Linked DNA regions of Thiohalobacter thiocyanaticus. The protein of the gene in region 2 interacts with the protein of the main gene of each other region in a pairwise test. Links are inferred from orthologs where the notes say so. Each region holds a gene or a part of one and is shown on either strand. Other genes may lie near its edges.

The links. The genes of interacting proteins can lie anywhere in the genome.
Region 1: the proteins of ftsZ (region 2) and CFK21_RS13925 interact in binary tests that used the Escherichia coli proteins (3 or more experiments, as listed by UniProt). The link is inferred for Thiohalobacter thiocyanaticus from one-to-one orthologs.
Region 3: the proteins of ftsZ (region 2) and zipA interact in binary tests that used the Escherichia coli proteins (3 or more experiments, as listed by UniProt). The link is inferred for Thiohalobacter thiocyanaticus from one-to-one orthologs.

What each region holds. Positions count from the first base shown.
Region 1 is NZ_AP018052.1:3,006,181-3,013,806, reverse strand. What follows is about bases 1,534-4,485. They hold CFK21_RS13925 (rod shape-determining protein), read right to left. Parts: upstream 3,562-4,485; coding sequence 2,506-3,561; downstream 1,534-2,505. Other genes in these bases: gatA (Asp-tRNA(Asn)/Glu-tRNA(Gln) amidotransferase subunit GatA), read left to right, coding at 4,208-4,485; gatC (Asp-tRNA(Asn)/Glu-tRNA(Gln) amidotransferase subunit GatC), read left to right, coding at 3,883-4,170; mreC (rod shape-determining protein MreC), read right to left, coding at 1,534-2,260. In the rest of the region: mrdA (penicillin-binding protein 2), read right to left, coding at 1-907; rod shape-determining protein MreD, read right to left, coding at 930-1,421; more of mreC, read right to left, coding at 1,418-1,533; more of gatA, read left to right, coding at 4,486-5,662; Asp-tRNA(Asn)/Glu-tRNA(Gln) amidotransferase subunit GatB, read left to right, coding at 5,774-7,210; CFK21_RS13905 (Mov34/MPN/PAD-1 family protein), read right to left, coding at 7,577-7,626. UniProt on the Escherichia coli protein: Forms membrane-associated dynamic filaments that are essential for cell shape determination. Acts by regulating cell wall synthesis and cell elongation, and thus cell shape.
Region 2 is NZ_AP018052.1:2,815,682-2,823,176, forward strand. The notes cover bases 4,675-7,495. They hold ftsZ (cell division protein FtsZ), read right to left. Parts: upstream 6,758-7,495; coding sequence 5,591-6,757; downstream 4,675-5,590. Other genes in these bases: lpxC (UDP-3-O-acyl-N-acetylglucosamine deacetylase), read right to left, coding at 4,675-5,268; ftsA (cell division protein FtsA), read right to left, coding at 6,836-7,495. In the rest of the region: preprotein translocase subunit SecA, read right to left, coding at 1-2,561; CFK21_RS12975 (M23 family metallopeptidase), read right to left, coding at 2,839-3,762; CFK21_RS12980 (DUF721 domain-containing protein), read left to right, coding at 3,823-4,290; more of lpxC, read right to left, coding at 4,354-4,674. UniProt on the Escherichia coli protein: Essential cell division protein that forms a contractile ring structure (Z ring) at the future cell division site. The regulation of the ring assembly controls the timing and the location of cell division.
Region 3 is NZ_AP018052.1:1,867,022-1,874,559, reverse strand. What follows is about bases 1,534-4,397. They hold zipA (cell division protein ZipA), read right to left. Parts: upstream 3,413-4,397; coding sequence 2,654-3,412; downstream 1,534-2,653. Other genes in these bases: smc (chromosome segregation protein SMC), read right to left, coding at 3,431-4,397; ligA (NAD-dependent DNA ligase LigA), read right to left, coding at 1,534-2,657. Outside these bases: CFK21_RS08625 (DUF1631 family protein), read right to left, coding at 1-399; more of ligA, read right to left, coding at 624-1,533; more of smc, read right to left, coding at 4,398-6,937; queF (preQ(1) synthase), read left to right, coding at 7,170-7,538. UniProt on the Escherichia coli protein: Essential cell division protein that stabilizes the FtsZ protofilaments by cross-linking them and that serves as a cytoplasmic membrane anchor for the Z ring.

The DNA.
Region 1 (7,626 bases), 190 kb from region 2 along the record:
GGTAGCGGTCGTATTCGATGCCCTTGACGAAGGGGTTGGGGTCGAAGCCCGGCAGGCTGACCAGCGCCAGCACCGAGCCGTCGCGCGGGTTTATGGCCACCGCCGAGCCGTTGAATTCGCCGAAGGCGGCCTCGGCGGCGGCCTGCAGTCGGGCGTCGAGGGTGAGATAGAGGTCGCTGCCGGGGAGCGGGGACTGACGTTCGAGTACCCGCAGGGTGCGGCCCTGGGCATTGGTTTCCAGCTGCTGGTAGCCGACCGTGCCGTGCAGGACGTCCTCGTAGGTCTTCTCGATGCCGGTCTTGCCGGTATGGGTGGTGCCGCGGTAGTTCTTCTCGTCCAGTACCTGCAGGTCGTTTTCGTTGATGCGACCGACATAGCCGACGGCGTGAGCGGCCTGGCTGCGCAGGGGATAGTGGCGGGTCAGGCCGGCCTGGATGTCCACGCCCTGGAAGCGATGCCGATTGATGGCGAAACGGGCCACTTCCTGGTCGTTGAGATGCAGCCGCAGCGGCACGCCCTCGAAACGGTGCATGCGCTGGCGCAGGCGGTGGAAACGCTCGAGGTCCTGCGCCCGGATCTCGATCAGCTCGCCCAGCCGGTCCAGGGTGGTATCCAGGTCATCGACCTGTTCGGGGACGATGTCCAGCCGGTAGGAAGGCAGGTTCACGGCCAGCAGCACGCCGTTGCGGTCGAAGATCAGTCCACGGGTGGGAGGCACAGGCTCGATGCGGACCCGGTTGTCCTCGGACAGGGTACGGAAATGCTCGTGGGAGACGATCTGCAGATAGGCCAGCCGGCCCAGCAGGACCAGCAGCAGCAGGAAGACGACCAGGATGGCGGCCAGGGTGCGACGCAGGAACAGGCGGCTTTCCTGGAGGTTGTCCTTGAGTGTGATCCTGCGTGCCACGGATGTTGGTCCCGGTGCCGGTTCAGCTGACGTGGAAGGCGCGGCGCAGCCCCCGCAGCAGCACGAACACGGCCGGCCACAGGGCCGCGCCCACCACCGAGGGCAGCCAGTACAGCCAGGACTGGATCGGCCGGCCGATGATGCCGTTGATCCAGAAGATGATCAGCTGGGCCAGCATCAGCAGCACCAGGATGCTCAGGCTCTGCTGCCACAGGGGGTGCAGACGCAGTCGCTGGTGCAGGTTGATGATGAGGTAGCTGGCCACGGCATAGGCCAGGGCATGCTGACCCAGCAGGGTGGCGGTGAGCACATCCTGGAACAGCCCGGTCAGCCAGGCGATGCCCACACCGATGCGCTGCGGCAGGGCCAGGCTCCAGTACAGCAGGATCAGCAATGCCCAGTCCGGGCGGTAGAGTTCCAGCACGCGCGGCAGCGGCACGATGCCGAGGACCAGGCCGATCAGCAGGCTGAGCAGGATCACGCCGCCGCCCTGGTGTCGAACCAGTGTGCTCATGGTGTCGATTCCCCGGCAGGTTCGTCTGCGGCCGGTTCCGTTGCGGCCGGATCCATGCCGGCCTCGCCCTGGGACCAGACCAGCAGCACCTCGCGGCTGCGATTGAGTTCGGCCAGCGGCCGGGCGAAGACCTGAGCAAAGGACTCGCCCGGGTCGCGGATCACGCTCTGTACCTCCGCCACCGGGTAGCCGGGGGGGAAGCGGCCGCCGAGTCCCGAGGTGATCAGCAGATCACCGGATTCGATGTCGGCGTTGTTGGGCAGATAGGGCAGGGACAGGCTGGTCAGTGAGCCGGTGCCCAGGGCGATGCTGCGCAGGCCGTTGCGGTTGACCTGCACCGGTACGGCGTGGGCGGGATCGGTGATGAGCATGGCGGTGGCGGAAAAGGGCCCGGCCTGGATCACCTGCCCCATCACCCCATTGGCATCGACCAGTGGCTGGCCGGTGTAGAGATCGGCATAGCGCCCCTTGTTGAGCAGAATCTGGTGGCGATAGGGGTCCAGGTCCACGGCCATGATCTCGGCGATCAGGACCCGTTCACGGACCTTGAAGGAAGAGTCCAGCAGTTCACGCAGGCGCAGATTTTCTGCCTCCAGCGCCTCCAGTTTCTGCAGTTCCGCCTTGAGAATGAGCTGCTCGGTGCGCAGGCGGGCGTTTTCCTCCTGCAGCGTCCGGCGGCTGGAGAGGGTCTCCTGAAACCAGTCCTGGCTGGCCGCCGGCAGATCGACCAGCCATTGAATGGGGAAGACCACCACCGACAGGGCCGAACGCAGGCTGTCCAGATGCTGCTGGCGCTGATCGAGGGTCATCAGGAGGATGGAGGCGAAGACGAAGACCACCAGCCTGGCAGTCAGGGAGGGGCCTTGTGTGAAGATGAGTTTGATGGTTCCGTGCTCCGCGTGTCCGGGTGTTGGACCAGCAGTAATGGTACCTGTCCGGGGCGGGATGGGCTATATGGGTAGAGCACTCAGCAGTGTTTGACGGTGAACTTCTCCCCCTTGATGGGGGAGGCCGGGAGGGGGTGAATGTCAATCAACGCACCCCCGCCTCAATCCTCCCCCATCAAGGGGGAGGAGGTTAGAGGTCACCCCTCCAGCGAGAATACGTCCCCGCCGCGCTCGTCCATCATCTCCAGGGCGCGGCCGCCGCCGCGGGCCACGCAGGTGAGCGGATCGTCGGCGACCACCACCGGCAGGCCGGTTTCCTCCATCAGCAGCCGGTCCAGATCGCGCAGCAGGGCGCTGCCGCCGGTGAGCACGATGCCGCGCTCGGCCACGTCCGCGCCCAGTTCCGGCGGGGTCTGTTCCAGCGCCGTCTTGACCGCGCTGACGATGCCGGACAGCGGCTCCTGCAGGGCCTCGAGGATCTCGTTGCTGTTCAGGGTGAAGCTGCGCGGCACGCCCTGGGCCAGGTTGCGGCCCTTGACCTCCAGTTCCTTGACCTCGTTGCCCGGGTAGGCCGAGCCGATCTCGTGCTTGATGCGTTCGGCGGTGGATTCGCCGATCAGGGTACCGTAGTTGCGGCGCACGTAGTTGATGATGGCCTCGTCGAAACGGTCGCCGCCGATGCGTACGGAGGAGGAGTAGACGATGCCGTTCAATGAGATCACGGCCACCTCGGAGGTGCCGCCGCCGATGTCCAGCACCATGGAGCCGCTGGCCTCGTCGACCGGCATGCCGGCGCCGATGGCTGCGGCCATCGGCTCCTCGATCAGGTAGACCTCGCGGGCCCCGGCGCCGGCGGCCGATTCCTTGATGGCGCGGCGCTCGACCTGGGTGGAACCGCAGGGTACGCAGATCAGCACCCGCGGGCTGGGCCGGAAGAAGCGGCCCTCGTGCACCTTGTGGATGAAGTGCTGGAGCATCTTCTCGGTGACGGTGAAATCGGCGATCACGCCGTCCTTGAGCGGGCGGATGGCGGTGATGTTGCCCGGGGTGCGGCCGAGCATGCGCTTGGCCTCGATGCCGACGGCGGCGATGCTCTTGGGGCCGCCCGGGCCGCGGTCCTGACGGATGGCGACGACGGAGGGCTCGTTGAGCACGATGCCGCGCCCGCGGACATAGATTAAGGTGTTGGCCGTGCCCAGGTCGATGGAGAGATCTTCCGAGAAGATCCCGACGAGACGTTTGAAACCCAGCATTGGTTGGTGATGCCTCCGCGAATTTCGGCGTACTGTAGCAACGGGTGGGGGTTTGGGCAAGACAGCTGTCGGCAGGCTGAGGCCGGCATCACAATGATTTCGCTGAAAAGCGGGGGCGCGCGATCGGTCCGGGAGCAGAATAACGCCTTTTCCCTGACAGGGGGGTGAGCAAGGCGGATCCGCCATGCATCACCCTCCCCTCGGTCGCCTCCCGTCAAGGAAGGGGAGAGGCTGGACAGCCTGGCGCTACACCCCGGGCCCGGGGTGTGTTAATTTTCGCGTTTCCCGCAAGCCTGATCAGTCATTCAAGGAGTCGTCCTCATGGCCCTGAAGCCAGCGGAAGTGGAAAAGATCGCGCATCTGGCCCGGCTGGCCATCGATCCGGCCGATGTCGAGGGCTATGCCCGCAACCTGTCCGATATCCTGGCCTTCGTCGAGCAGCTTGAAGCGGTGGATACCGGCGATGTGACCCCGATGGCGCATCCCCTGGAGGCGACCCAGCGCCTGCGCCCGGACGCCGTCACCGAGACTGATCAGCGCACGCACTTCCAGGCCAGCGCCCCGGCCGTCGAGGCCGGCCTGTACCTGGTGCCGCGCGTCATCGAGTAAGACGGTTCGAATTTCAGCGATCAGCAACGGATACCCCATGCATACCAAAACCCTGGCCGAACTGGCCCGCGGTCTGCGCGACCGGTCCTTCTCCAGCGAGGAACTGACCCGCCACTATCTCGAGCGTATCAAACGCCTCGATGGCGGGCTCAATGGTTTCATCACCCTGTGCGAGGACGCCGCCCTGGCCCGGGCGCGCGAGGCCGACATCCAGCTGGCCTCCGGCAGACCCGGGCCGCTCACCGGCATTCCCTTCGCCCACAAGGACATCTTCTGCACCGACGGGGTGAAGACCAGCTGCGGCTCGCGCATGCTGGACAACTTCATCGCCCCCTACGACGCCACCGTCACCGCCCGCTTCAAGCAGGCCGGGGCGGTCATGCTGGGCAAGACCAACATGGATGAGTTCGCCATGGGCTCGTCCAATGAAACCAGCCACTACGGTCCGGTAAAGAATCCCTGGGATACGAATACCGTCCCGGGCGGTTCCTCCGGCGGCTCGGCCGCGGTGGTCGCCGCGCGCCTGGCGCCGGCGGCCACCGGCACCGACACCGGCGGCTCCATCCGCCAGCCGGCGGCCCTGTGCGGCATCACCGGGCTGAAGCCCACCTATGGGCGGGTGTCGCGCTACGGCATGATCGCCTTCGCCTCCAGCCTGGACCAGGCCGGCCCCATGGCCGCCAGCGCCGAGGACGCCGCGCTGCTGCTGCAGGTCATGGCCGGTTTCGATCCGAAGGATTCCACCTGCGTGGACCGGCCGGTGGACGACTACAGCGCCGGTCTGAACAACGACCTCGAGGGTCTGAGGATCGGCCTGCCGAAGGAATATTTCGGCGAGGGGCTGGACACCGGCACGGCGAAGGCGGTGGAGGCCGCCATCGCGGAGTTGAAGAAGCTCGGTGCCGAGCCGGTGGAGATCAGTCTGCCCAATGCCGGCCTTGCTGTGCCCACCTATTATGTGGTCGCCCCGGCCGAGTGTTCCTCCAACCTGTCGCGCTTCGACGGCGTGCGCTTCGGCTATCGCTGCGAGAACCCGCGTGACCTGGAGGACCTGTACAAGCGCTCCCGCGGCGAGGGCTTCGGCCCCGAGGTCAAGCGCCGCATCATGATCGGCACCTACGCCCTGTCGGCCGGCTACTACGACGCCTATTACCTCAAGGCGCAGCAGGCGCGGCATCTGATCGCGGACGATTTCCGGGCGGCGTTCGAGCAGGTCGACGTCATTGCCGGTCCGACCGCCCCGAACACGGCCTTCCGCCTCGGCGAGAAGGTGGACGACCCGGTGACCATGTACCTGTCGGACGTGTTCACCATCGCCGTCAACCTGGCCGGCCTGCCCGGCATGTCGATCCCGGCCGGCTTCGTCGAGGAACTGCCGGTGGGGCTGCAGCTGATCGGCAACTATTTCGACGAGGCCCGGTTGCTGAGCGTGGCGCACCGCTACCAGCAGGTCACCGACTGGCATAGGCGCGTGCCGAAGGGCTATGAGTGATTTGCGGAATTCGGATTTCAACGCAGAGACGCAGAGGCGCAAAGTCTTATACAAGTATTCTTTGCGTCCTCTGCGTCTCTGCGCCTCTGCGTTGAATTGAGGATTTGAGTTATGGAATGGGAAGCAGTCATCGGGCTCGAGATCCACGCCCAGCTGGCGACGAAGAGCAAGATCTTCTCCGGCGCCTCCACCGCCTACGGCGCGGCGCCCAACAGCCAGGCCTGCGCGGTGGACCTGGGCCTGCCCGGGGTGCTGCCGGTGCTGAACGAGGAGGTGGTGCGCATGGCAGCCAAGTTCGGCCTGGCCACGCATTCCACTGTTGCCCCGCGCTCGGTGTTCGCGCGCAAGAACTACTTCTACCCCGACCTGCCCAAGGGCTACCAGATCAGCCAGTACGAGCTGCCCATCGTCCATACGGGGTATCTCGATATCGAGCTGGATGACGGCGAGACCAAGCGCATCGGCATCACCCGCGCCCACCTGGAGGAGGATGCAGGCAAGTCGCTGCATGAGGGCTTCCATGGCGTCACCGGCATCGACCTCAACCGCGCCGGCACCCCGCTGCTGGAGATCGTCTCCGAGCCCGACCTGCGTTCGGCGAAGGAGGCGGTCGCCTACATGAAGAAGCTGCACTCGCTGGTGCGCTACCTGGAGATCTGCGACGGCAACATGCAGGAGGGTTCCTTCCGTTGCGACGCCAACGTCTCCATCCGGCGCCGGGGCGAGCACCGCTTCGGTACCCGTGCCGAGATCAAGAACATCAATTCCTTCCGTTTCGTCGAGCGCGCCATCAACTTCGAGATCGAGCGCCAGATCGAGGTGCTGGAATCCGGCGGCGCCGTGGTGCAGGAAACGCGTCTGTACGATGCCAGCAAGGACGAGACCCGCTCCATGCGTACCAAGGAGGAGGCCAACGACTACCGTTACTTCCCCGATCCGGACCTGCTGCCGGTGGAGCTCGATGAAGCCTTCATCGAGGCGGTGCGCAACAGCCTGCCGGAGCTGCCCGATGCGAAAAAGAGCCGGTTCATGGAGCAGTACGGCCTGTCCGCCTATGACGCCGGCGTGCTGACCGCCAGCCGCGAGATGGCCGACTATTACGAGGCTGTGGTCGCCGCCGCGCAGGTGGACGGCAAGCTGGCCGCCAACTGGGTCATGGGCGAGTTGTCGGCCGCGCTGAACAAGGACGGCATCGAGATCGAGGATTCGCCCATCGACGCCGGCGGCCTGGCCGGGTTGCTCGCGCGCATCCACGACAACACTATCTCCGGCAAGATCGCCAAGACGGTGTTCGAGGCCATGTGGGCCGGCGAGGGCGATGCCGATGCGGTCATCGAGGCCAAGGGCCTGAAGCAGATCACCGATACCGGCGCCATTGAGCAGATGATCCGCGAGGTGATCGCCGCCAATCCGGAACAGGCTGAGCAGTACCGCTCCGGCAAGGACAAGCTGTTCGGATTCTTCGTTGGCCAGGTGATGAAGGCCTCCAAGGGCAAGGCCAATCCGGGTGAGGTCAACAAGCTGCTCAAGCAGCTGTTGAATGAATAGTTGCCTGCGCGACAGCAACACACAGGACGCGGAGACGCAGAGACGCAAAGCTTCGTGAAGCGGAGCGGTATTGGGTGTATCCCGTCGGTGTACTCTCCTGTTCCGTCATTCCGGCGCATGCCGGAATCCAGAAACCGCGGTGGTCAATGGATCCCGGCATGCGCCGGGATGACGGGATTCCTGGGTAGTCCGTAGGCCGGAATAAGGGCTGGATGCCCGTTTCCGGCATTATCCGCGTTGCCGGGAAAGTTGCGCTTATCCCGGCCGGCGAACTCTTCCGGTGGTCACCGGCAGGAGATTGCCACGCCGCTGACGCAGCTCGCAATGACAGGGAATCCGCCAGGTTTGTTCGCGTTCATTCGCGGCTCACGCAATAACGATTACCGCTTCTCTGGCATCACCGCCTCGAATCCACC
Region 2 (7,495 bases):
TCGGCCTCGGCATGCTGGAACTGCATGGGCGCGGTCTGCTTGCGCTGCTCCTCGACGGCCTGGACGTCACTTTCCTCGCGCACCTGGACCTTGCTCAGGATTGCCACCACCTCGTGCTTGATGCGCTCGAGCATGGCGGTGAACATCTCGAAGGCCTCGCGCTTGTACTCCTGCTTCGGGTTCTTCTGCGCATAGCCGCGCAGGCCGATACCCTGGCGCAGGTAGTCCATCGCCGCCAGGTGCTCCTTCCAGGCCTGATCCAGCACCTGCAGCATGACGGACTTCTCGAAGTGGCGCATGACCTGCTCGCCGGCGAGTTGTTCCTTGTGCCGGTAGGCCGCGACCAACTCGTCCAGGATCTTCTGCCGCAGGCTCTCCTCGTGCAGGTCGTGGTCCTCGTCCAGCCACTGCTGCACCGGCAGCTTCTGGCCGAACTCGTCCTCCAGTGCCCGTTCCAGCCCGGGAATGTCCCACTGCTCATCGAGGCTGTCAGGCGGGATATAGTTGTCGATGAACTGATTGACCACATCGCTGCGGACCTGCTCGATGGTCTCGCTGATATCCTCCGAGCCCATCAACTCGCTGCGCTGCTCGTAGACGACCTTGCGCTGGTCGTTCGCCACGTCGTCGTATTCCAGCAGCTGCTTACGGATATTGAAGTTGTGCGCCTCGACCTTGCGCTGGGCGTTCTCGATGGCCTTGCTCACCCAGGGGTGCTCGATGGCCTCGCCTTCCTTCATGCCCAGCTTCTGCATCAGGCCGGAGACGCGCTCGGAGGCGAAGATGCGCATCAGGTTGTCTTCCAGCGACAGGTAGAAACGGCTGGAGCCGGGATCCCCCTGGCGGCCGGAACGTCCGCGCAGCTGGTTGTCGATGCGCCGCGACTCGTGGCGCTCAGTGCCGACGATATGCAGGCCGCCGGCATCCAGGACCTGCTGGTGGCGGAACTCCCATTCCTTCTTCGCCCGTGCCACGGCGGTCTCGTCGGAGTTCTCGCCCAGCGCCTCCAGATCGGCGTCCAGGCTGCCGCCGAGCACGATATCGGTGCCGCGGCCGGCCATGTTGGTGGCGATGGTCACCATGCCCGGGCGACCGGCCTGGGTGATGATGTGCGCCTCGCGCTCATGCTGCTTGGCGTTGAGCACCTCGTGCTCGACCTTCTGCTGTTTCAGCAGCTTGCTGAGATACTCCGAGGCCTCGACCGAGGCGGTGCCGACCAGGACCGGCTGGCCGCGCTGTTGGCAGTCGCGGATATCCTCGATGATGGCGTCGAACTTCTCCTTCGTGGTCAGGAACACCAGATCGCCCATATCCTTGCGCACCATCGGGCGGTGGGTGGGGATGACCACCACTTCCAGGCCGTAGATCTGCTGAAACTCGAAGGCCTCGGTATCGGCGGTGCCGGTCATGCCGGAGAGCTTGTCGTAGAGGCGGAAATAGTTCTGGAAGGTGATGGAGGCGTAGGTCTGGCTCTCGTTCTGGATCGGCACCCCTTCCTTGGCCTCGACCGCCTGGTGCAGACCCTCGGACCAGCGCCGGCCCGGCATGGTGCGGCCGGTGAACTCATCGACGATGATGATCTCGTTGTCGCGCACGATGTAGTCCACGTCGCGCTGGTACAGGGCGTGGGCGCGCAGGCCGGCATTGAGGTGGTGCATCAGGGTGAGGTTCGCGGCGTCGTAGAGACTGTCGCCCTCCTTGAGCAGCCCCTCTGCGATGAGCAGTTCCTCGACCTGCTGGTGCCCGGTCTCGCTGAGGTGCACCTGCTTGTTCTTTTCGTCGACGCTGTAATCGCCCTCGCCTTCCTCGTCCTCCTGCCGGACCAGTTTCGGGATCAGCTTGTTGATCGTCACATACAGGTCGGTGTTGTCGTTGGTCGGCCCGGAGATGATCAGCGGCGTGCGCGCCTCGTCGATGAGGATGGAGTCGACCTCGTCGACGATGGCGAAGTTGAGTTCGCGCTGCATGCGGTCTTCCTGGCGGAAGGCCATGTTGTCGCGCAGGTAGTCGAAGCCGAACTCGTTGTTGGTGCCGTAGACGATGTCGCTGGCATAGGCGGCGCGCTTGTCCTCCTGCGACAGACCCGGCACCACCACGCCGGTGCTCATGCCGAGGAAGGCGTAGAGCCGGCCCATCCACTGGGCATCGCGCCGGGCCAGATAGTCATTGACCGTAACCACGTGCACGCCCTTGCCCGGCAGGGCATTGAGATAGGCGGCCAGGGTGGCGACCAGGGTCTTGCCCTCGCCGGTGCGCATTTCGGCGATCTTGCCCTGGTGCAGCACCATGCCGCCGATCAGCTGGACGTCGAAGTGACGCATCTCCAGCACCCGCCGGCCGGCCTCGCGCACCACGGCGAAGGCCTCGGGCAGCAGATCGTCGAGCTTCTCTCCCGCCTCCAGCCGCTGCCGGAACTCGCCGGTTTTGGCGCCGAGCTGCTCATCGGACAGGGCCTGAATGTCATCCTCGAGGGCATTGATGCGGGCAACCACCTTGGACATGCGTTTGACCATGCGGTCGTTGCGGCTGCCGAAAATCTTCTTGATCAGATTGCTGGCCATGTAGGTACTTTCAATGGGTCCGGTTCCGGGCAGAATGGGCCATGATACCGCATGTAGTGGTAAAGGTCAGGGGGGCGTGGGAAGGGCGGGAGCGCAGGAACCGACCGTCATCCCGGCGCAGGCCGGACAGAAGCGCGGAGCGTGTTGAACGCCGGTACGGCGGTCCTTTATGCCCTTCAGGCTGGCAGGGCGAGCGCAGCGGGTAATCCACTGGATTTCGGCCTGCGCCGGGATGACGCGGAAGGATCCGGCCAGCCTCCTCACGCCTTGCCGGGAATCACGAGCGCTTGGCCCAGACGAACCGGGCCGGATCGACCGACTTGCCGTGCTTGAGCACTTCGAAGTGGACATGCGGGCCGGTGGAGCGGCCGCTGGAGCCCATCCTGGCGATCGCCTGGCCGGGCTTGACGTGCTGCCCCACTTCGACCACCAGGTCACGGTTGTGGCCATAGCGGGTCACGTAGCCGTTGCCGTGATTGATTTCGACCAGGTTGCCGTAGCCGTAGCGGCTGCCGGACCAGGTCACGACCCCGGCGGCCACCGCCACCACCTCGGTCCCGGCCTTGCCGGCGAAATCCACGCCGTCGTGCCAGGCCTGCTTGCCGGTGAAGGGGTCGGTGCGCTTGCCGTAGGCGGACGACATCCAGCCGCTGGTCACGGGACGGCCGGTGGGCACGCCCTGCTGCTTCAGGGTCCGGGTGCGCACCACGGATTCCAGTGCCAGCAGCTGCTGCTCGCGGTCATCCAGCACCCGGGACAGCGTGTCCAGTTCCTCGATGAAGTCGGGCACGGCGTAGCCGGCGGTGGCCTCGGCGGCGGGACCGCCCTGGGGGGGAATCTGTTCGAAGTCGAACTCGCCCTGGTCGATATCGGCCATCTCCACCAGGCGCTGGCCCAGGCCCTCCAGACGCAGCACCTGGCCCTGCAGCTGGCCCAGACGCATCGCCAGGGCGTCCAGATGCGCCTGCGATTCCTGCCGGGCCTGGGCCACGGCGCGCTGCTGCTCGGCCACTTCCAGCCGCCACTGCGGCCCGGCGGCCAGTCCGGGCCCGTCCTGGACCTGTCCCAGCTGAAACCCCAGATAGAACAGGCTCGCCGCCAGAAACAGCCCCAGGCTGAGCAGCGGGACGTAGATCCGGGGTCGACTCAGATTGAGACTGCCGGGACGTCCGTGTAGATTGGTGAAGAGAATGATGTTCATGCGCGTGCGCTACTCTAACGGTTTTTGAGACCTGTTTACAAATTCGATGCCAGTTCGCCTGTGAAAGCCGCCAACATCCAGTCTATCGGCCGTTACCTGCGTGGTATTGAGACCACCGGCGGCGCCTCCCTGCGCCAGGCGCTGGCCGCCCATTCCACCCTGGAACAACGGCTGCTGGCACGCCTCCCCGCCCCTCTGCGACCCCATTGCCGACTCGGCCGGATAAGAGATAACACACTGATAGTAATCGTAGATTCTGCCGCCTGGGCGACCCGCCTGAGGTTCCTGTCGGCCCAGTTAGTCAAGCAGTTCGCGGATGACGATTCCGTGACGGTGACCAAGCTGGAAGTGCGAATCCAGCCACAGAATCAGCCCGTCGCCAACCCCCCGCCGGCGCGCCCGGTGGCCCGGCTGTCTGCCGAAAATGCGGCCCTGATCACATCCCTGGCCCGCACCGTAGGCGACGAAAAACTGTCTCGCGCCCTGCAGCGTCTGGCCGGCCGCGGTCGCCGGAGCGATCGAAGCTGAGCCCCGGAAACGCAGCAGGCCCGCATACGCGGGCCTGCTGGCGTGAGGGAGAACGCAGAGAAGTCAGGCCGAAGGCACCGGCCGCAGATAGGCGGCCGGGGCGGCCGCCGCCTCATCCTCGAAGCTGACCGTCTCCCAGGCCTCGGCATCGGCCAGCAGGGCCCGCAGCAGGCGGTTGTTCAGGGCGTGTCCTGACTTGTGGCCGTGGAAGGCGCCGATCAGGCCGTGGCCGAGCAGGTAGAGGTCACCGACCGCGTCCAGGATCTTGTGCTTGACGAACTCGTCCTCGTAGCGCAGCCCGTCCTCGTTCAGCACCCGGTAGTCGTCCACCACAATGGCGTTGTCCAGACTGCCGCCCAGCGCCAGCCGGCGCTCGCGCAGCTGCTCGATCTCGCGCATGAAACCGAAGGTGCGGGCGCGGCTGACCTCGCGCACGAATGAGGTGGTGGAGAAATCGATCTCCACGCACTGGGCATGGCCGTGGAAGACCGGATGATCGAACTCGATGGTGAACCCCACCTTGAAGCCGTCGAAGGGCTCGAGGCTGGCCCACTTGTCGCCCTCCTCGATCCGCACCGGCCGCTTGATGCGCACAAAGCGCTTGGGCGCGTTCTGCTCCTCGATGCCGGCCGACTGCACCAGGAACACGAAGGGACCCGCGCTGCCGTCCATGATCGGCACCTCGGGCGCGCTCAGATCCACCCAGGCATTGTCGATCCCCAGCCCGGCGAAGGCCGACAGCAGATGTTCGACCGTGGAGATGCGTACCCCGGCGCTGACCAGGGAGGTCGACAGGCGGGTATCGCCGACGTTCTCGGTGCTGGCCCTGATCTCGACCGGCGGCTCCAGATCGGTACGGCGGAACACGATGCCGGTGTCGGGCGCGGCCGGACGCAGGGTGAGGAACACCTTGTCGCCCGTATGCAGGCCCACGCCTGTGGCCCGGATGACGTTCTTGAGGGTACGCTGTCGAATCATGGGCTGTTGTTACCTTAAATAATGCTGTATCACGGCACCTGCGGTGCGAATGGATCGGGCGATGCTAACACAGCCCGTCCCTGGCCGGATCTGACTTTGGTCAAGTCGGCCGGTGCCGCGCCGGACCGAACCGCCGCCGGCATTCCCGCTTCACCAGGGAATCGGGCCGGTTCGGCGCCTTTCACCCGGGGCAGGCCAGCTCCCCCGGACATCATTAAATAAACGGCCGCAACGGACACCCCCGGCTCGAGGAGACGAAGCCAAGGCCGGCGCCATCCGCCGCGGCCCAACCCTCCGGGGTCTTTCGACCCCCGCGTTCGCCTCAGTCGGCCTGACGCCGCAGAAACGCCGGAATATCGAGATATTCCAGATCGTTGTCATAGTTCTGCGCGGCTGAACCGTAGTCGCTGCCGGCGGCCCGCTTGCGGATCACGGTGGGCCGATCCAGCTGCTGGTAGTCGAGTTCGCCGTTGGTCTTCTTTTCCACCAGCTTGACCGTCGCCGGCTCCTCATCCGGCTGCGCGGCCTGGCTCGGCCGGCCCAGGCCGGTGGCCACCACGGTCACCCGCAGTTCATCGTTCATCTCGGGGTCGATCACGGTCCCCACCACCACGGTGGCATTCTCGGAAGCGAACTCCTTGACCGTATTGCCGACCTCCTCGAACTCGCCGATGGACAGATCCATGCCGGCGGTGACATTGACCAGGATACCGGCCGCGCCCAGCAGATTGATGTCCTCCAGCAACGGACTGTTGACCGCCGCTTCGGCGGCCTCGCGGGCGCGGTCCTCGCCGCGGCCGACGCCGGTCCCCATCATGGCCATGCCCATCTCGGACATCACGGTGCGCACGTCGGCGAAATCGACGTTGATCAGACCCGGCCGGGTAATCAGCTCGGCGATGCCCTGCACCGCGCCCAACAGCACGTCATTGGCGGCCTTGAAGGCATCCAGCAGGCTCATGTTCTTGCCCAGCACGGAGAGCAGCTTCTCGTTGGGGATGGTGATGAGCGAGTCCACGTACTGGCCCAGTTCCTCCATGCCCTTGTGCGCGACATCCATGCGCTTGCGGCCCTCGAACGGGAACGGCTTGGTCACCACGGCCACGGTCAGGATGCCCATGTCGCGCGCCACCTGAGCCACGATGGGGGCGGCCCCGGTGCCGGTGCCGCCGCCCATGCCGGCGGTGATGAACAGCATATCCGAGCCTTCGATGGCCTCGGCGATGCGATCGCGGTCCTCCATCGCGGCCTGGCGGCCGACTTCCGGATTGGCGCCGGCGCCCAGCCCCTTGGTGATGCTGGAACCCAGCTGCAGGGTGACCGGCGCCGAGACGTTCTGCAGCGCCTGGGCGTCGGTGTTGGCGCAGATGAAATCCACACCTTCGATGCAGGCCTCGACCATGTGCTGCAGCGCATTGCCGCCGCCGCCGCCGACGCCCATTACCTTGATTACAGCGTTCTGGCTGTATGCATCCATCAGTTCAAACATTGCTCGTCTCCTCGATTACACTTGATGGTTAAGTGACACTTCGCTCCCGGACCGACCGGGAACCCCGTGACTGCGTAACTAGAAATTTCCCTGGAACCAGCTCTTCATCCGGTCCCAGACCCCGCGAAATCCCCGCCCCTGGATGTCCAGGTTGAGATGGGACTGATTCTGATTGCCGAACAGCAGCAGACCCACGCCGGTGGCGTAGATCGGATTGCGCACGACATCCGCCAGGCCGGCGACGTACTGGGGCATACCCAGGCGCACCGGCATGTGGAACACCTCCTCGGCCAGGTCCACCAGGCCTTCCATCTTGGAACTGCCGCCGGTCAGCACGATGCCGGCGGCGACCAGATCCTCGAACCCGCTGCGGCGCAGCTCCGACTGCACCAGGGTGAGCAGTTCCTCGTAGCGCGGCTCGACCACCTCGGCCAGGGTATGGCGCGCCAGCCGCCGCGCCGGCCGGTCACCGACGCTGGGCACCTCGATGGTGTCGTCGGAACTGGCCAGCTGGGTCAGGGCGCAGGCGTATTTGATCTTGATCTCCTCGGCATGCTGAGTCGGCGTGCGCAGGGCCACGGCGATATCGTTCGTCACCTGATCGCCGGCGATGGGGATCACCGAGGTATGCCGGATGGAGCCTTCCGTGAACACGGCCATGTCGGTGGTGCCGCCGCCGACGTCGACCAGACACACGCCCAGCTCCTTCTCGTCCTCGGTCAGCACCGAGTAGCTCGA
Region 3 (7,538 bases), 950 kb from region 2 along the record:
GGCCTTGGCGACGAGGTTCCTGACCGGCAGTTCGTATTCGATGGCCTGCTTGTCCACCAGTGCCAGCTGCTGCATCTTCAGGCCGGCCAGGCCGCTGCCGCCGGTGGCCGGCAACCGTCCCTGGATGAAATTCTCGAAGCCGGCATCGACCGCCTGCAGGTAGCGCTCGGCGAGCCGGTCCTGGTTGCGCTTGACCAGGTTCATGGTGTCGAAATACTGCAGCTGCTTCTGGTTGTCACCGGCCTTGTCGGCGGCTTCCAGCAATGCGATTTCCGCCTGCTCGAGCAGGGCGTGGATGAGCGGCGCGAGATGCGAGCGGGTCATGCGCCGGCAGCTTTCCATCAGCTTGCCGAACTTGCCGCCGAGCGGAGTGGTGCGCCCCTGTGCTGTACTTGTCATTATTCGTCCGGTTCCATTCATGCGTGGCGGGCATCCCGGCCCTGATCGTCATCCTACATATTATGCGCCCCCGGCCCTGGCGGGCCAATGGCAGGATCATCCGGGGGGTGCAACGGGTTCCGGGCCCGGGCAGAGGCCGGAGGCTGCCAGCGGCCGGGGAGCGATCCGCACGGCACGAACCGCCGCTGCCCCTTCGCGTGCGGAGATGCGCAGGCGCGGTGTGCTCACCTGCCCTGTTCCAGTTCCTCCAGCCGTTTCAGGAAGGCGGCCTCAGCCAGCACCTCGACCCCCAACTGCTCGGCCTTCGTGAGTTTGGAGCCCGCCTCGCTGCCGGCGACAACATAGTCGGTTTTCTTCGACACGCTGCCGGTCACCTTCGCGCCCAGCGCCTCCAGCCGCTCCTTCGCCTGGTCACGGGTCATGGACTCGAGCGCGCCGGTCAACACCCAGGTCTGCCCCTTGATCGGCAGTTCTGCCCGGCGCTTGATCTTCTGCGCCGGCGGTTCGATCCCGTGGCGGCGCAGTTTGTCGATCACCTGGCGGTTATGTTTCTGATTGAAGAAAGTGGCGATCTCGCGCGCCACCACCGGGCCGACATCCGGCACCTCCTGCAGTGCCGCTTCATCGGCCTCCATCAGGCCATCCAGACTGCCGAAGTGCGCGGCCAGGCCCTTGGCGGTGGCTTCTCCGACCTCTGGGATACCCAGTGCATGGATGAAGCGCGGCAGCGAGACCGTCTTGCTCCTGTCCAGGGCCTGGATCAGGTTCTGCGCCGACTTCTCGGCCATGCGATCCAGGCCGGCGAGCTGCGCCTGTGTAAGCGCATACAGATCGGCGGCATCCTGCACCAGGTCGCGCTCGACCAGCTGCTCGATCAGTTTGTCGCCCAGGCCGTCGATGTCCATGGCGCGGCGCGAGGCGAAGTGGATCAGTCCGGCCTTGCGCTGGGCCGGGCAATGCAGTCCGCCACTGCAGCGCAGGGCGGCGGCGCCCTCGTCGCGCACCACATCGGAGTGACACACGGGGCATCGCTTCGGCAGGCTGATGCGCTTCGCACCCCTGGGGCGTCTGGCCTTGACCACGGCAACCACCTGCGGAATCACGTCACCGGCGCGACGCACCACCACGGTATCGCCCAGGCGGATATCCTTGCGCTCGATCTCGTCCGGGTTGTGCAGGGTGGCGTTGGTGACCGTCACCCCGCCGACGAATACCGGCTCCAGCCGCGCCACCGGCGTCAGTACGCCGGTGCGCCCGACCTGCCATTCCACCTCGCGCAGCACAGTGTTGACCTCCTGGGCCGGGAACTTGCGGGCAATGGCCCAGCGCGGGGCGCGGGAAACGAAACCGAGCCGTTCCTGCAGGTCGCGGCGATCGACCTTGAACACGACGCCGTCGATATCGAAGTCCAGGGATTCGCGCCGGCGCTCCATATCCTGATAGTACTCGTGACAGCCATCCAGCCCCTTGACCCGGCGGATCTCGGGATAGATGCGCTGACCCCAGGCCTTCAGCTGCTCCAGCACATCGATGTGGCGGTCGGGCAGTTCGGCACCCTCGACCCGTCCGGCGCCATAGCAGAAGAATTCCAGCGGCCGCTTCGCCGTGACCTTCGGATCGAGCTGGCGCAGGCTGCCGGCCGCGGCATTGCGGGGGTTGACGAAGGTCTTGCCGCCTTCCCGTTCCGCCGCTTCGTTGAGCCGCCTGAAGCCGGCGTGGGTCATGTAGACCTCGCCCCGTACCTCCAGGCGTTCCGGATAATCCCTGCCGACCAGCTTCAGGGGGATGGAGGCGATGGTGCGCACGTTGGCGGTGATGTCCTCGCCGGTGGCGCCGTCGCCGCGGGTCGCGCCGCGCACCAGACGGCCCTTTTCGTACAGCAGGCTCACGGCCAGCCCGTCCAGCTTGGGCTCGGCGGCGTATTCGATCGCCTCCTCGGTTTTCAGGCGCTCATGGATGCGGCGATCGAAGTCCTCGAGCTCCTGGTCGGAGAAGGCGTTGTCCAACGACAGCATGGGCAGTTCGTGGCGCACCGTGCCGAAGGCGGCCACCGGTTCGGCGCCGACCCGCTGGGTGGGCGAATCCGCGGTGACCAGTTCGGGGTGGTCGGACTCCAGTTCCTGCAGTTCGCGCAGGAGAGCGTCGTATTCGGCGTCAGATATCTCGGGGGCGTCGAGGGCATAGTAGAGATAGTTGTGGTGACGAATCTGCTCGCGCAGCCGCTCGACCCGTTCCCGCAGCTTGTTCGAGGCGCTCATCGGCCGGCGTGCTTGAGTTTCTGCCGGCGCTCGAACTCGGCCACCTCCTCGCGCAGGTTGTCGATGCGCTGGCGACTCAGGGGACTGCGGGTCTCGTCGCGCAACTCGCCGCCGAGGATGTCGGCAAGCCTGTGCGCGGTGTCGTCCAGATCGTCAAAGGCCTTGAGCGAATCGATGGGAGCCGGCAGCTGCAGGAACAGGCTCAGGCCCGGGGTGGTGAAGTGCCCCAGCGCGGCGGGATCGAAGGTGCCGGGCTCGGTGAGATTGGCGATGCTGAACACCGGTCGGCGGAAGCTGCCGGGCGCCATGCGGTGATAGATCTGCATGTCGCCGTACTCCAGCCCCAGTTCGGTGAAGGCGCGGTCCATGTCGTTGCCGCTGAAGGGCTCGCCGCGCGGGGCAATGAGATAGAAGACGATGATCTTCTCCACCGCGTCGGGCGGGTGCGCCGGCGCCGCAGCCGGGCCGCCCTGACGTTCTTCCTTGATGGCGGCGCTCAGTTCCTCCAGCTCCTGGTCGATCGCATCCGGCCAGGCCCGGGGTTCCGACTCCGCCGGGGGCGGCTCGACCTGGCTGAAGGTTTCGGATTCCAGCGCGGAATCGCCGCCGATATCGAAATCACCGGGCTCGGGCTGGGTATCGGGTTCGACCCGGGGCTCGACCCGCGGCGTCCGGGTGGGGCGACGCGACCAGAGGTAGACCCCTCCGATCACCAGCACTCCCACCCCCAGCAGTATCCAGCGCAAGGATTCCATGCACTACCCCTTCCGGACTCACATGGCCGCCATCTGCGCGGCCTCGTCGATGTCGACCGCCACCAGGCGCGAGACGCCCGGCTCGTTCATGGTCACGCCGATCAGCTGGTTCGACAACTCCATGGTGATCTTGTTGTGGGTGATGAAGATGAACTGCACCCGCTCGGCCATCTCCCGCACCATGTCGCAGAAGCGCCCGACATTGGCGTCGTCCAGCGGCGCATCCACCTCGTCGAGCATGCAGAAGGGCGAGGGGTTGAGTTCGAAGATGGCGAACACCAGCGCCACGGCGGTCAGCGCCTTCTCGCCGCCGGAGAGCAGGTGGATGGTGCTGTTGCGCTTGCCCGGCGGCCGGGCCATGACCGCCACACCGGTATCCAGCAGATCCTCGCCGGTCAATTCCAGGTAGGCGTGACCGCCGCCGAACAGGCGCGGGAACATGGCCTGCAGTCCGGTGTTGACCTTGTCGAAGGTCTCCTTGAACCGGGTGCGGGTCTCGCGGTCGATCTTGCGAATGGCATTCTCCAGCGTCTCCAGCGCATCGGTCAGATCCTTGTGCTGGGCATCCAGATACTCCTTGCGCTTGGACTGCTCCTCGAATTCCTCGATTGCCGCCAGGTTGATCGGCCCCAGCCGCTGGATGCGGGTCTCGAGCTTCTCCAGCTCGTCTGACCAGGCTTCGATGCTGGCCTGCTCCGACAACTCCTGCCTGAGGGTTTCCAGCTCGTAGCCGGTCTCGTTCAGTTGCTCCAGCAGGGTCTGGCTGCGGGTCTTGAGTTCCTGCCAGGCCATGCGCTGCTGGCCCAGTTCCTCGCGCAGGCGCTGGCTGTCCTGTTCCTTGCGCTGGCGGTTCTGTTCCCGGCTGCGCAGGTTGTGCTCGATCTCCTCCACGGAGCGGCGGGCGGCCTGCAGTTCCTTCTCCACCTCGCTGCGCTGCGCCAGCAGCCGTTCCAGTTCCTGCTCCTGCTCGCGCAGCGGCGCCTCGCCGGCGGCGATGGCCTGCTGCAGTTCCTCGGTGCGCTGGCGCAGGTGGGTCTGCTGGCCCTGCATGCGTTCCAGGTTCTCGCGGGTGCTCTTGAGCGCGGTGCGCATGGACTCGACCTGGATCGCCAGGCCATGGGCCTCGTCACGGTCGGTCTGGGCCTGCTGGCGCGCCGTCTGCAGGGCTTGGCGGTAACGCTCGCGGTCGGCCTCGCGCTGCTCGCGTTCGCGCGCCAGGGTATCCATCTGCGCCATGGCCTCGTGCAGGCGGCTGCGGGCCGAGCCGTGGGTGTCGGTGTCGTTCTGCTGCTGGCCGCGGATCTCGCCGGCTTCCTTGTCCAGGGCTTCGCGTCGATTGTGGATCTGTTCCTGGCGCGAGCGCTTGGAACTCAACTGGGCGCGCAGATCGCTGTGGGCGCGGTGCGCCTGGTTGACCCCGGTCTGCAGTTCGTCGCGCTGCTGTTCCAGGCCGTGCAGTTCGTCGCGGGCCTGCTGCAGAGCGGTCTGCTTGTGCTCTATTTCCTCAACCAGAGTCTCAAGAGTCTTTGACAGATCATTGATTTCCTTCTCTCTTTCCAGGACACCCGCCTGGGCATCCTGATCCCGGCTCAGGCGCAGCCAGCGCGCGCCCAGCCAGATGCCGTCACGGGTGATGACCGACTGATCCGGACCAAGCTGCGAGCGCAGCGCCAGGGCCTCGGGGAGACTGTCCACGGCCTGCACCCCATCGAACAGGCCATCCAGGGCCCAGGGCGCACTGACCCTGGCCACCAGCGCCCGGTCACCGGCGGGCGCGGTGCCGGTGTTCACCGAGGTGTCGAACAGCGTCAGGGAACCTTCGCCCAATTCCTCCAGCGCCTGGGCCGGTCGGGCAAGGTCGTCCACGCACACGGCCTCCAGATAAGCCCCCAGCACCGTCTCGACCGCGCGCTCCCAGCCGGGCTCGACCTGCAGCTGCTCGGCCAGGCGTGGCGCCTCATGCAGGCCGCGCGACTCCAGCCAGGCTGCGACCGCACCGCCCTCCTTGCCCAGGGCCGCCTTCTGCAGCGCCTCCAGCGACACCAGCCGGCCGCGGGTCTCCTGCTGACGGCTGTGCAGGGATTCCAACTCCTGCTGACGACCTTGAAGTTGTTCTCTTAGCTCGTTGATTCGGCTGCGCGCTGAATCGAGTTCCGCCTGTTTCGTTTCGACCGCCCCGGCATGCTCCGCCTCTTGGCTCGAAATAGCATCAATTTCATGCTGTAACTGACTGTCATAAAGACGGTTTTTCTCTTCCTCAATCCGGGAAAGGCGCTGTTCGTACTGGGTCAGTTGGCGCTCCAGCTGATCGATGCGGGCGCGCTCCACCTGGGCCGTCTGCTGCGGCTCGGCGGCACGCTGGTTGAAGTCTTCCCACTCGGTCTGCCACTGCTGCATCGCCTGCTCGGCCTGCTGCAGCGCCTCGCGCGATGTCTCCGCCCTGGCCTGAAGCTGTTCCAGTACCGGCTGCTTTTCGGTGAGTTCGGCGTCCAACTCCTCCAGGCGCCTGCTGTCGACGCTGATGTGGGCCTCGACCTCGTTCCAGGCCTGCTCGGCCTTCTTCAGTTCCTCCTGCTGGCGCTGGCGGCTTTCCTTGCTGTGCTGGATGGCCTGTTCCAGCCGGGCGATCTCGGCACCCAGGCCATAATAGCGGCCCTGCACCTCGTTGAAGGTCTCGTTGGCCTCGACCAGGGCTTCACGCGATTTCTCGATCTCGGCCTCGATGTGACGCTGCTCGGCGACCACGCCTTCCAGGGCCGTCTCCTGCTCCTTGATGGCGCGCTCCTTGTCGGCGAATTCATGATGCAGGGCCGAGTACTTCAGCGTCAGCAGTTCCGCCCGCAGCCGGCGTTCCTGCTGCTTGAGCTCCTTGTAGCGTTCGGCGGTGCGCGCCTGGCGCTGCAGCTTATCCAGATATTTCTCAATTTCCTCACGCAAGTCATTGAGTCTACCCAGGTTTTCATGCGTATGCCGGATCCGGTTCTCGGTCTCGCGGCGGCGCTCCTTGTACTTGGAGATACCGGCGGCCTCTTCCAGGAAGATACGCAGTTCCTCCGGCTTGGCCTCGATCAGGCGCGAGATCATACCCTGTTCGATGATGGAGTAGCTGCGCGGCCCCAGGCCGGTGCCGAGGAAGATATCGGTGATGTCGCGACGCCGGCAGCGGGTGCCGTTGAGATAGTAGTTGGACTGGCCGTCGCGCGAGACCTGACGCTTGATCGAGATCTCGTTGTAGTGCGCGTACTGGCCGGTGACCTTGCCCTCGCTGTTGTCGAAGATCAGTTCGACGCTGGCATGCCCCACCGGCTTGCGGGCGTTGGAGCCGTTGAAGATGACATCCGCCATGGAGTCGCCGCGCAAATGCTTGGCCGAGGATTCGCCCATGACCCAGCGCACGGCGTCGATGGTGTTGGATTTGCCGCAGCCGTTGGGGCCGACGATGCCGACCAGGTTGGTCGGGATATGGATGGTGGTGGGGTCGACGAAGGACTTGAAACCGGCCAGTTTTATTTTGGTCAGACGCATCGGGGCAAGATACAGGATTCAGGATTCTGGATACAAGCTGACCCGGCACGGTCCGGGACTCCTTCCCGACGGTGGCGGCATCAGCACGGAATGGCGGGCAAACAGTCTGGAGCCCCGCCGCGCAAGTGCGGTATCCTACCACAATCGTCGGGGCCGGAACCGTGCACCGTCGAGCCCTGATCACCCCGGAGCCAGGCTCCGGCCACAGCAACCCGATCCCGTATCCCGACCCATGCCGTCCCAGCCCAGTAAAGACCTCGAAACCTTCGATAACCCACAGCCCGAACGCGACTACACCATCCGCATCCGGGTGCCCGAGTTCACCTGTCTGTGCCCCAAGACCGGTCAGCCGGACTTCGCCACCCTGGACCTGGAATACGTGCCCGAGCACAAATGCGTCGAGCTGAAATCACTCAAGCTCTATGTCTGGTCCTTCCGTGACGAGGGCGCCTTCCACGAGGCGGTGACCAATCGCATCCTCGACGATCTGGTGGCGGCCATCCAGCCGCGCTTCATGCGACTCACCGCCGAGTTCAACGTGCGCGGCGGCATCTATACCACCGTGGTGGCCGAATACCGCGCCGAGTACTGGCAGCCCGCC